DNA from 3 places in the Shinella sp. WSC3-e genome. Region 2 is predicted to be linked to each of the others. Evidence: riboswitches for the same ligand, from Rfam matches in the RefSeq annotation. Region 2 holds a riboswitch; each other region holds the start of a gene.
What was found. A riboswitch is a leader RNA that binds a small molecule or an ion and turns the genes downstream of it on or off. The one in region 2 is predicted to bind cobalamin.
Positions count from the first base shown of each region.

Region 1: another riboswitch for cobalamin. It lies ahead of AABF56_RS28125 ((2Fe-2S) ferredoxin domain-containing protein); the one in region 2 lies ahead of AABF56_RS18505 (hypothetical protein).
Region 3: another riboswitch for cobalamin. It lies ahead of AABF56_RS01860 (DUF1636 domain-containing protein); the one in region 2 lies ahead of AABF56_RS18505 (hypothetical protein).

Region 1 covers NZ_OZ000532.1:305,076-308,343, reverse strand. Annotated here, with positions in the region: gene AABF56_RS28130 (ABC transporter substrate-binding protein) at 1-823, opposite strand, end outside; gene AABF56_RS28125 ((2Fe-2S) ferredoxin domain-containing protein) at 834-1,631, opposite strand; cobalamin riboswitch at 1,725-1,916, opposite strand; gene AABF56_RS28120 (aromatic ring-hydroxylating oxygenase subunit alpha) at 2,348-3,268, shown strand, end outside.
Region 2 covers NZ_OZ000530.1:3,766,074-3,769,341, forward strand. Annotated here, with positions in the region: gene AABF56_RS18495 (GH36-type glycosyl hydrolase domain-containing protein) at 1-1,123, opposite strand, end outside; gene AABF56_RS18500 (hypothetical protein) at 1,122-1,328, shown strand; cobalamin riboswitch at 1,542-1,759, shown strand; gene AABF56_RS18505 (hypothetical protein) at 1,861-2,076, shown strand; gene metH (methionine synthase) at 2,160-3,268, shown strand, end outside.
Region 3 covers NZ_OZ000530.1:369,042-372,309, reverse strand. Annotated here, with positions in the region: gene AABF56_RS01870 (amino acid ABC transporter permease) at 1-252, opposite strand, end outside; gene AABF56_RS01865 (ABC transporter substrate-binding protein) at 257-1,153, opposite strand; cobalamin riboswitch at 1,338-1,559, shown strand; gene AABF56_RS01860 (DUF1636 domain-containing protein) at 1,590-2,027, shown strand; gene AABF56_RS01855 (class I SAM-dependent methyltransferase) at 2,068-2,745, shown strand; gene AABF56_RS01850 (ABC transporter substrate-binding protein) at 2,751-3,268, shown strand, end outside.

The DNA of each region.
Region 1 (3,268 bases), on a different replicon from region 2:
GCGCCTGGCGCACCTTCACGTCGGCCAGGGCCGGCCGAGCCGTGTTGAGGAAGGCGAGATACTGGTAGCCGACCGGGAAGGACTTGATCGTCAGGTCCGGATTGGCCTTCAGGCGGCCCACCACCTCGGACGGCAGGCCGAAGGCGAGGTCGAGCTCGCCCGATTCCAGCGCCAGCGTCATGCTCTGGGCATCGCCGAACCGGCGGAATTCCACCGGGGAACGCGTTTGCGCGCCGGAGAAATGCGCGTTCGGCTCCAGCGCCAGCGCCGTATCGGCCTTGAAGTCGGCGATCCGGTAAGGGCCGGTGAAGACGGCGCTGCCGTCGTCGGCGAGCGTGTAGGCGATCAGCGGCCATTCGGCGAAGAGCGCCTGGAGGAAGGCGACCGGCTTTTCCGTGGTGATCTTCAACGTCAGGTCGTCGGCGGCCTCGAAGGTCAGCCTGCCGCCTGTCGCGAGCGCGGCCTTGTTGGTGGCGAAGGTGTGGTCGAAGCCGGCGGCGAGCGCGGCAGCCGTCACCGGCGAGCCATCGGAAAACGACCGGTCCGGCTTCAGCGTGACGGTCCAGGTGAGGTCGCCCGTGCGCTCGGCCTTTTCGGCGAGCGCCGGCACCAGCCGTCCGTCCTTGTCGACGGTGAAGAGGTTTTCGCCGACGCCGTGGCTGACCAGCGCCCAACCGTTCGACCCCTTGGCCGGGTCCAGCCCGCTCGTGATGTAGGTGGCGCCGACATGCAGCGGCTCGGCGGCGGATGCCGGGCCTGTGCCGCCTATGGCGATCGCGGCGAGCCAGGCCGCAGCAAGGCGCGAAAGGATTTTGGAAGACATGGTCTCTCCTTCAGGTCTGTTCGGGAAGATGGCGCAGCCGCTGCTTGCGGCCGGTCGGGTGATAGGCGTAGGCCTCGACGATCCGGCCGCCGACGAGGTGTTCGGCAATGATCCGGTCGACGGCCTCTTCCGTGACGCCGCCGTAATAGGTCCCCTCCGGGAAGACCTGCAGGACGGGCGAGAGGTTGCAGGGGCCGAGGCAGGTGGACTTGGCGGTCATGACGCCATCGCCGGTCACGCGCAGCTTCTGCCGCTCCTGCTGGTTGCGCAGGTGTCCCCAGATGGCGTCCGCGCCGGCCGAGTTGCAGGGGCCGCCCTGGCAGACGAGCACGCGGCGCTTCTGCGCCGGCACGAGCGAGCCTTCGGCGGCCGGCCGGGCAGGGGCGGACAGATCCAGGTCCTGCGACGTCCCGGCAAGGTCTTCGATGAGGCGCGCCATGACGGTGCTGGAGGCAGGGCTTGCGGCAATCGACAGCGACGGCCAGGGACGCGGATCGGCCGCCCGCCAGCGCTTCAGCGTTTTCGTCAGCCAGTTGTGAAAGCTCGGCTCCATCGGCAGCATCAGCGGGACGAGAAGGATCCTGCCGGCATTTTCTTCGACGAGATCGAGCAGGGCCTCGCGCAGCGAGGGCGTGCCCTGTTCGGTGAAGGCGAAGCGTACGATCCGGGCGCCGGCGAGGCCCTCGGCGAGCGTGGCGAGGCGCCGCATGTCCTGGTGCGGTGCGGCGGCGAAGGCGGACTTGGCAAGGAGCAGCACGGCGTCCGGCGCCGGGGGGCTCGAAGAAGGACTGGTGCTCTTGGTCGTCAACGCTGCCTCATTTGCGAGGCGGCATCGAAATGACGGGTTTCTCTCACAGCGCCTGCGGTGACAGCCGTCATTCCTGCGGCACACCCCGACCACGGAATCACACGATGTCAGGCAGGTCTCCTGGCTTGCGGGTCGAGGCCTTCGGCCCGTCTTCCCGGCATCTCTGCCAGTGACATCGTGGGCGAAAGGCTCACCGCTTACAGTTGCGGGACAGCTCCGGTCTTCCACCGGATTCCCTCTTAGCTCCTGCCGACGGCAGGAGAACCATGACGCGGTGAACCTACAGCCTCGGTCGGTGCTGTCAACCGGCCTGCCGGCCTCGGCCCGATTCCCGAAAGGCGCCGATGATCTTCGAGCACGCCCCGGCCATGGCGGATCGCGGATGCCGGTCACCCACCCACCACGATGACGCATTCAGGAAGCCCGGCCCGGCTCCGTCGGCCCGTCTGCCAGCCCGGAACGGGCGATCTATTCTTCGGCCGATCTATCGCATCCCGATGATCCGATTGCCGGATTTGGCATTTCCGCCGGAGGATGCGCGAGGGAGGTGCACCGTGTGCGGCAAGATCGCGGAATCTCCAATCGCGACATGAAACCGTCTCCGGCGCCTGACGTCGTGATCGATTTTATCGATTAATAGGAGCAAGCCATTGATCTTGTTTTAGTTCTTCCATCCCTGAATACTGATCAAAAGCCGGTATTTATGGGAAACGAGCATGGTAACGACCGCGGAAGCCTTAATCGACAAAACTGCTGATTTCATCGACCGGCTTGTTGCCGGGCACCGGCCGGGCCATGGTCTCGCCCGCCCATTCTACCATGATCCGGAAATCTACCGGCGCGACATGGAGCGCATCTTCCGGCGCCACTGGCACTGCATCGCCCACGAGAGCGTCATCCCCGACGTGAACGACTTCGAGGTCTTCCGCATCGATACCGAGCAGGTCATCGTCACCCGCGCGCCGGGTGGCTCGATCCATGCCATGCTCAATGTCTGCCGCCATCGCGGCGCGGAGGTCTGCACGAAGCCGAAGGGCAATGCGCGGGTCTTCGTCTGTCCCTATCACGCCTGGACCTATGGCAATGATGGCAGCCTGCGCGCCGCGCGCCTGATGCCGAAGGATTTCAGGCGGGAGGACCATGGGCTGAAGACGCTGCATGTCCGCGTCGTGGAAGGCCTGATCTTCATCTCCTTCGCCGAGGTGCCGCTGGCGTTTTCCGAGGTCGAGCACCTCCTGCATGCGACCTGTGGCCAGTATGGCTGGGGAAGCGCCAAGGTTGCCCACCGCGAAAGCTACCCGGTTGCCGCCAACTGGAAGCTCGCCGTCGAAAACTACGTCGAATGCTATCATTGCGGTCCCGCGCACCCCGAATATTCGCAGACCCATGCGCTGGAGCAGCCGCTGCACATGATCGAGGCGATGAATGCCGCGATGGAGCAGCGCACCTGCGCCCTCGGCATCGAGGTCGGCTCGGGCAATCACTGGCAGACCTCGCGCGAAGGCCGCGAGGCGATCCACGCCTTCCGCTACGCGCTCTATGAGGGTGTGGAGAGCGGCAGCGAGGACGGCAGGGCGGTCGCGCCGCTGATGGGGCGCTTCACCGGTTTCGACGGCGGCGTCACCTCCATCCATCTC
Region 2 (3,268 bases):
CGACATTGGCCTCGTAGTCGAGATCCTCGACATGCGCCGCGGCGTCTTCCGCCGTCATCGCCAGCGCCGTCTCGGTCACCTCCAGCTCGGACTTGCCGGAGCGGCGGGCGAAACGCTCGATCGTGTTGCGGTACTTGTTGCGCGAGCCGAAATCGAGGTCGCTGTAGTCGGACCCCTGGCGGAGCGCCTCGTCGAGGCGGCTGACGCTCTCGAACCAGACGGGCCATTCCGTGTCGTCCACCGCGCGAAGGCTCTTGATGAGCGAACTCATCGTGACATTGCCGGAGGAAAGCCGGTTGTTCTCCGCGACGATCAGCTCCTCGAGGTCGCTGCCGCGGCTCTCGATCTTGCGCTCCAGCCACTGGATCACCGCGCCGGAGGCCTGCAGGCCGTCACGCAGGCGATAGAGCAGTTGGATGACGAAGGTGTTGTCCTCGATGAAGCTTTCCAGCGTCTGGAGATGCGCGATGGACTTTTCCGGATCGTTGAGGCGGATCAGCTCGTCGGCCACCTCATTGGCCTTGAAGCGCATCTTGCGCGAGCGCTCGACGCGGCTGGAAATGCGGCGCAGGTTCTCCAGCAGCACGAAGCGGATGAAGGAGGGCAGCGCCCAGAGTTCCCCGATCTTCAGCGCGTCGATCTTCTGGAAGCCCTGCACGAAGGCGGTGAGGCCCTCATGCGAGACGCCGCTATGGGTATGCGCGACATAGAGCCAGGCGAGCGCCAGCGTGCGCGGCATCACCTGCCCTTCGATCTCGATGGTCGGAAGCTGGCGATAGAAGCGGCGCGGGAAGTCGCGGCGGACCTCCTGGATCGCCTCTTCGACGACATAGTAGTTGTCGAGCAGCCATTCGGCCGCCGGGGTGATCTGGGCACCCGCCTCGACATCCTTGGCCGTGGCGCGATAGACGCGGAAGATTTCCTTCTCGTTTTCCTTGTGCCGGGCGCGGAATTCGAAGGGCTGGAAGCCGGGAAGCGGCGCGCTCTTGTCGCGCGCCAGGGCCTCGCCGCAATCGGCCAGCTCCTCCAGCGTCAGATAGGTGGCGCGGATCGAATCGTTATAGTCGATCTGCTTGGCGTCAGCGTCGCGCGAGGAGGCTTGCGGCGTATTGTGAAGGGGCATGTTTCTGATTCTGGATCCGGCCATGTTGAACCATCCGGCAACGGCCTTTGTGCCGAACGGTTTTTTGCGGGCAGGCTTCATCTCGGTGCCGCGATCAGCCATGGGACCAAACGGCGCCCGGACGACGCGGCTGGGGTGGACATGGCTCAAGCGACACGCTGGTTGGCATCCTGGCCGCGTGGTGCATGAAAACGGCATTTTTTAGCCGTAAGGACAGAGACTTGCAACATGTCAACAGGACCGGATGGCGCAGCATTGACCCTCATCTGCGGTTTTGGTGAATCGCGCGCTCCGCGTATCGGGCGAAGGGGCGCATAGGACGGGCTGATGCCAAATGCGCGAGACCGACAAAAGTTCCGGGTGCCCGTGCCGGGCTGTGCATGAGCGATCCCGCCATTGACTTGCAGCCCCGCCCAAGCCAGTCTGCCGGCGTCAGGGTCTTCCGAGTCGATTGGGCTCGGAGGCTAAGAGGGAAGCCGGTGCGATGCTCCGAAAGGAGCGCCAAGACCGGCGCTGCCCCCGCAACTGTGAACGGCGAGCTGCTGTCGCTCCAGGCCACTGGTGGATGTCACCGGGAAGGCGAGACAGACGCGATGACCCGCAAGCCAGGAGACCTGCCCTGACAGTCGTAACGTCCATGGGCGGGGTGTCCCAGTGGTGCGCTTGCTTGTCGCCCCGCGGCGACGTTCCAGCAGCGTGCGTCCGGTCATCCCCCAATTTTCCGATTGGGGAAGAAAATGCTTGCCATCACCAATGACGGTCCTGCCGGCACCGGAAAGCCGGAATCCATCTTCATCTCCTGGCTGCTCTGGCAGCCGCGCGGCGCCGACCTCGCCGTCGAGGCGCTGAAGGAGGTGCAGAAACTTTCGCGCTACGAAAACGTCGATCCGGATATCGCCCGCCTGAAGGCGCTTTTCGCCTCGCTGGCCGGGTCGGATCGGCTGATGCACTGATCACGGCCGCATAAAGACATATTGACATAAAGATATCTTTATGTGATCTCCGATGCAGGATTATTGCACCGGAGGGCTTTGCCATGGCCAAATCGCACCTGGACACCCTGTTCGGCCCCGAACTGCCGCCGCGCGACGGACGCGAGATCCTCGCCGCCCTCAAGGCCGCCGCGCGCGAGCGCATCCTCGTGCTCGACGGCGCCATGGGCACGGAAATCCAGACGCTCAAGCTGGTGGAGGAGGATTTCCGCGGCGACCGCTTCGGCGACTGCGCGTGCCACCAGCAGGGCAACAACGATCTCCTGACGCTGACCCAGCCGGCGGCGATCGAGGACATCCACTACCGCTATGCGCTCGCCGGCGCGGATATCCTCGAGACCAACACCTTCTCCTCCACGACCATCGCCCAGGCCGACTACGGCATGGAGGACATGGTCTACGAGCTCAACCGCGACGGCGCGCGTCTTGCCCGCCGCGCCGGCCTCAGGGCCGCCGAGAAGGACGGCCGCCGCCGGTTCGTCGCCGGCGCGCTCGGCCCGACGAACCGTACCGCCTCCATCTCGCCGGACGTCAACAATCCCGGCTACCGCGCCGTCACCTTCGACGATCTGCGCATCGCCTATGCCGACCAGGTGCGCGGCCTCATCGACGGCGGCGCCGACATCATCCTCATCGAGACGATCTTCGACACACTGAACGCCAAGGCGGCGATCTTCGCCACCCGCGCGGTCTTCGAGGAAAGGGGCATCGAACTGCCCGTCATGATCTCGGGCACGATCACCGACCTTTCCGGCCGCACACTCTCCGGCCAGACGCCCGAGGCCTTCTGGAACTCGGTGCGCCACGCCGAGCCCTTCTCCATCGGCCTCAACTGCGCGCTCGGCGCCAATGCCATGCGCGCCCATCTCGCGGAGATCTCGTCCGTCGCCCAGACCTTCGTCTGCGCCTATCCCAATGCCGGCCTGCCGAACGCCTTCGGCAAATATGACGAGACGCCGGAGGAAATGGCCGCGCAGATCGAGGGCTTCATGCGCGATGGCCTCGTCAACATCGTCGGCGGCTGCTGCGGCTCGACGCCGGACCATATCCGTGCCATCGCCGCGGCCGCCGCGCGCCACGCGCCACGCGAAATCCCCGACATCCCGCGCCACATGCGCCTCTCGGGCCTCGAACCCTTCACGCTGACCGAGGC
Region 3 (3,268 bases), 1.3 Mb from region 2:
CGTCAGCAGAAGTGTCCATCCCACGCCCCGAATGACCTGCGGCGAAAAAAGGTACGTCAGGTACACATCCCAATGGAAGTTGGGATTGACCGAAACCGCCTGGCCGATCTGCAGGGCGAGAATGGCAAGGACCGCGACCGCGAGCCAGCGGCCGGGATGACGGCGCGGAACCACGATGTTTCGCGTGATCGCTGGCTTCTCTACGGCGACCGGCTTGAAGCCGGTCGCAATGTTTTCAACATCGGAAGCCATGAGCTCAGATCTTGACTTCAGGGTTCACGAGCGCCTTGTCGACGATAACGGAGCCGACGCCCCAGGTGTCGAGCAGGGCCTTGTAGGTGCCGTCTGCAATCAGGGAATTGATGGTGTCTGCGATGAGTTGCGTCAGTTCCATGTCTGCCTTTGCAACGGCGATCCCGTTCGGACCGTGCTTGCTCAGCGCGCCGCCGGCCGGCTTGAGAGTTTCAAAGGCTCCGCTCGACTGTTTGGCAGCATAACCGATGCCGGCCTCACCAGAGACCGTGGCGTCCGCGCCGCCCGCAGCGACGCGGGTCAGCGCTTCAGGCTGCTTGGAGAATGGCAAAATCTCGATTTCGGCTTTGCCAGCCTGCTTGCAAAGATCATTTTCGGCGATGACTGCCTTTTCGTGGTAGCTGCCGGACTGGATGGCAATCTTGCGGCCGCAAATATCGGCTGGGTCGAACTTAGTCGGGTTGCCGGCCTTGACGGCCCACATGCTGCCCGTGTCGGCATAACTGACGAAATTGACCGCTTTCATACGCTCGTTCGTGATCGAAAAGGCAGAAACGCCGATGTCGAACTTGGTTCCGAGAGCGGGCAGAATGGCCTCGAAGGCCGAGGTCTGAAAGTCGATCTTGACGCCGAGCTTCTTGCCGATCGCGTTGGCAATGTCGACGTCGATGCCTTCCGGCGTCTGTCCATCCTTCTCGCTCAGGAATTCCCAGGGTGCATAGGCGGTGTCCGACCCTATGGTCAGGACGCCGGCCGCCTTGATTTTTTCGGGCAAACGGGAGGCCAAGACCTCCTCGACCTTGATCGCCGAGGCGTCGAAACTCTGAGCAAAGCTTTGACCGCTCAAGGCAGTCAAAGCGAAGGCGGTGACAATTGAAACATGAGTCAGGATCTTGATCATTTTTGTTCCCCATCTTGTTTGCGGCGGACCGGGTGACGCTTGGGAGGACCGACGTCTCCCTCGTCCGACACGCGCACTATGGGATGAGCGCAGTCGGCCGTCCAATAATAAGATCGGCCCACTCTATTCCAACAGGTTATTGGGTGACGCGCCGAAATCAGGCCGTTGACTTGCGCTGACTGTTGGCTACGGTGTCGTCGATGGTTCCTGACATGCCAAGCGACGTCAGGTGAAAAGGGAACACGGTGAGGACTACCCATCAGGGGCCGAGACCGTGACTGCCCCCGCAACTGTGAGCGGCGAGCAACCTCCAAAGACCACTGGTGAACCTCGTTCGGAGGCGCTGGGAAGGTGGAGGACGCGACGACCCGCAAGTCAGGAGACCTGCCATCACGAATGAAACCGAACCGGGCGGGGAGTCCGGTCAGGAGCAGTGATGGCGAAAGCATCTTCCCGGCCGGTGGCGACACCTGCCTATTCCGTGGTTCAATCCGCGCCGCATCAGATCCTTGTTTGCAAAGGCTGCAAACGGACGGAGCGTTACCGCCGGCCCGGCGGAACCATGATCGCGAACCTGCGCGCGTCCATTGCCGAAACGAGCCTCTCCGACCAGTTCGAGGTTACGGGAACCGCCTGCATGGGCGGCTGTGACCAGCCGTGCTCGGTCGCCGTTCGTGCTCCCGAAAAGGCGAGTTGGCTCTTCTTCAACCTCGATCCAATCGAGGACGTGGCCGACATCGTGCGCTTTGCGCAGCTCTATGCTCAGCTTGACGACGGCTGGTGCCGCTCCGTCGATCGACCCGGCAAGCTCGCAAGCAACATCCTGGCGCGCCTGCCGGCGATGATCTATCGCCCGGTGCGTTCCACGTCATGACCCACGCAGCAACCAGCACCTGCTATCGAAGGACCCCACGATGGAACGTGTTGCCCCGACGACTGCCACCGCTATGTCAGAGCATTGGAATGCTCGGGCATGGAAGTTTGACGCCGCGGCGTCCCATCGGCGCGACGCCTCGTCATGGCGGGCAGTGTTCGAAGCCGCACTCGGCAGCAGGCCTCAGGACGTCGTCGATCTAGGGTGCGGGACCGGAGCGTGCGCGCTCCTCGCGGCGAGCCTTGGCCATCGTGTCACGGCCGTCGATGGCTCTCTCGAAATGCTTTCTCATGGAAGAACCGCTGCTGCCGAGGCCGGCCTTGAGATCGACTTCATCCACTCGACCATGGACGAAGCGAAGCTTCCGGCGTCAAGTGCCGATGCCGTCGCGATACGCAATGTCCTGTGGACGCTCGAAAACCCGCCGGCCGCACTGACCCTGGCGCGCGAAATCCTCCGGCCAGGCGGCAAACTTCTGCTGTCGGATGGGCTTTGGTATCGCCAACGCGTCAACAACAGTCGCGAAATCTTCGGGACAAACCTGCCCTTCTATAACGGTCTGACCGAGACCGATGCGCGTGCGCTGATCGCTGGCGCCGGCTTCCGCTCCGTTGAAAGCTGGCGCCACCTGATGCCCGGCGACCCTTACGGCTCCGTTTATGACGATCCGGATACCCCGATCACCTTCTTCGTTCTCACCGCAATCGCTCCGGAGTGATTTTCATGTCTCGCAATCTTTGGTTTTCCGCTTTCGTAACGGCGATGCTCGTCTCCCCCTTTTCCGTCTTTGCGCAGGAGGAGCTTCGCGTCGTGGAGCCGTTCCAGCTGCAACGGCTCGATACCCAGACCGGGGGGTTCCAGCTTCGCGCCAACAGCGTCACGGAGACGCTGGTACAGACGAATCCGGAGGCGGCGGTGCTGCCGGCGCTGGCCGAGCGCTGGGAGACATCGGCCGATGGCCTGAAATGGACTTTCTTCCTGCGCCCCAACGTCACCTTCCACGACGGAACCGCGATGACGCCGGAGGCCGTCGCGGCATCCTTCAAGGCGCTCCTTCCGACCGGCAACCTTATCAAGAACGCCAAGGTCAAGGATGTCAGCGCCGGTGACGGGACCGTGACATTCACGCTTGAGCAACCGTTCGCGCCATTCCTTGCCTACCTCCTGGACCCCGCCGTTCCGGTTCTTGCGCCCTCGTCGTTCGCTTCAAGCGGAGAACTCACGGCTATCGTGGCGACAGG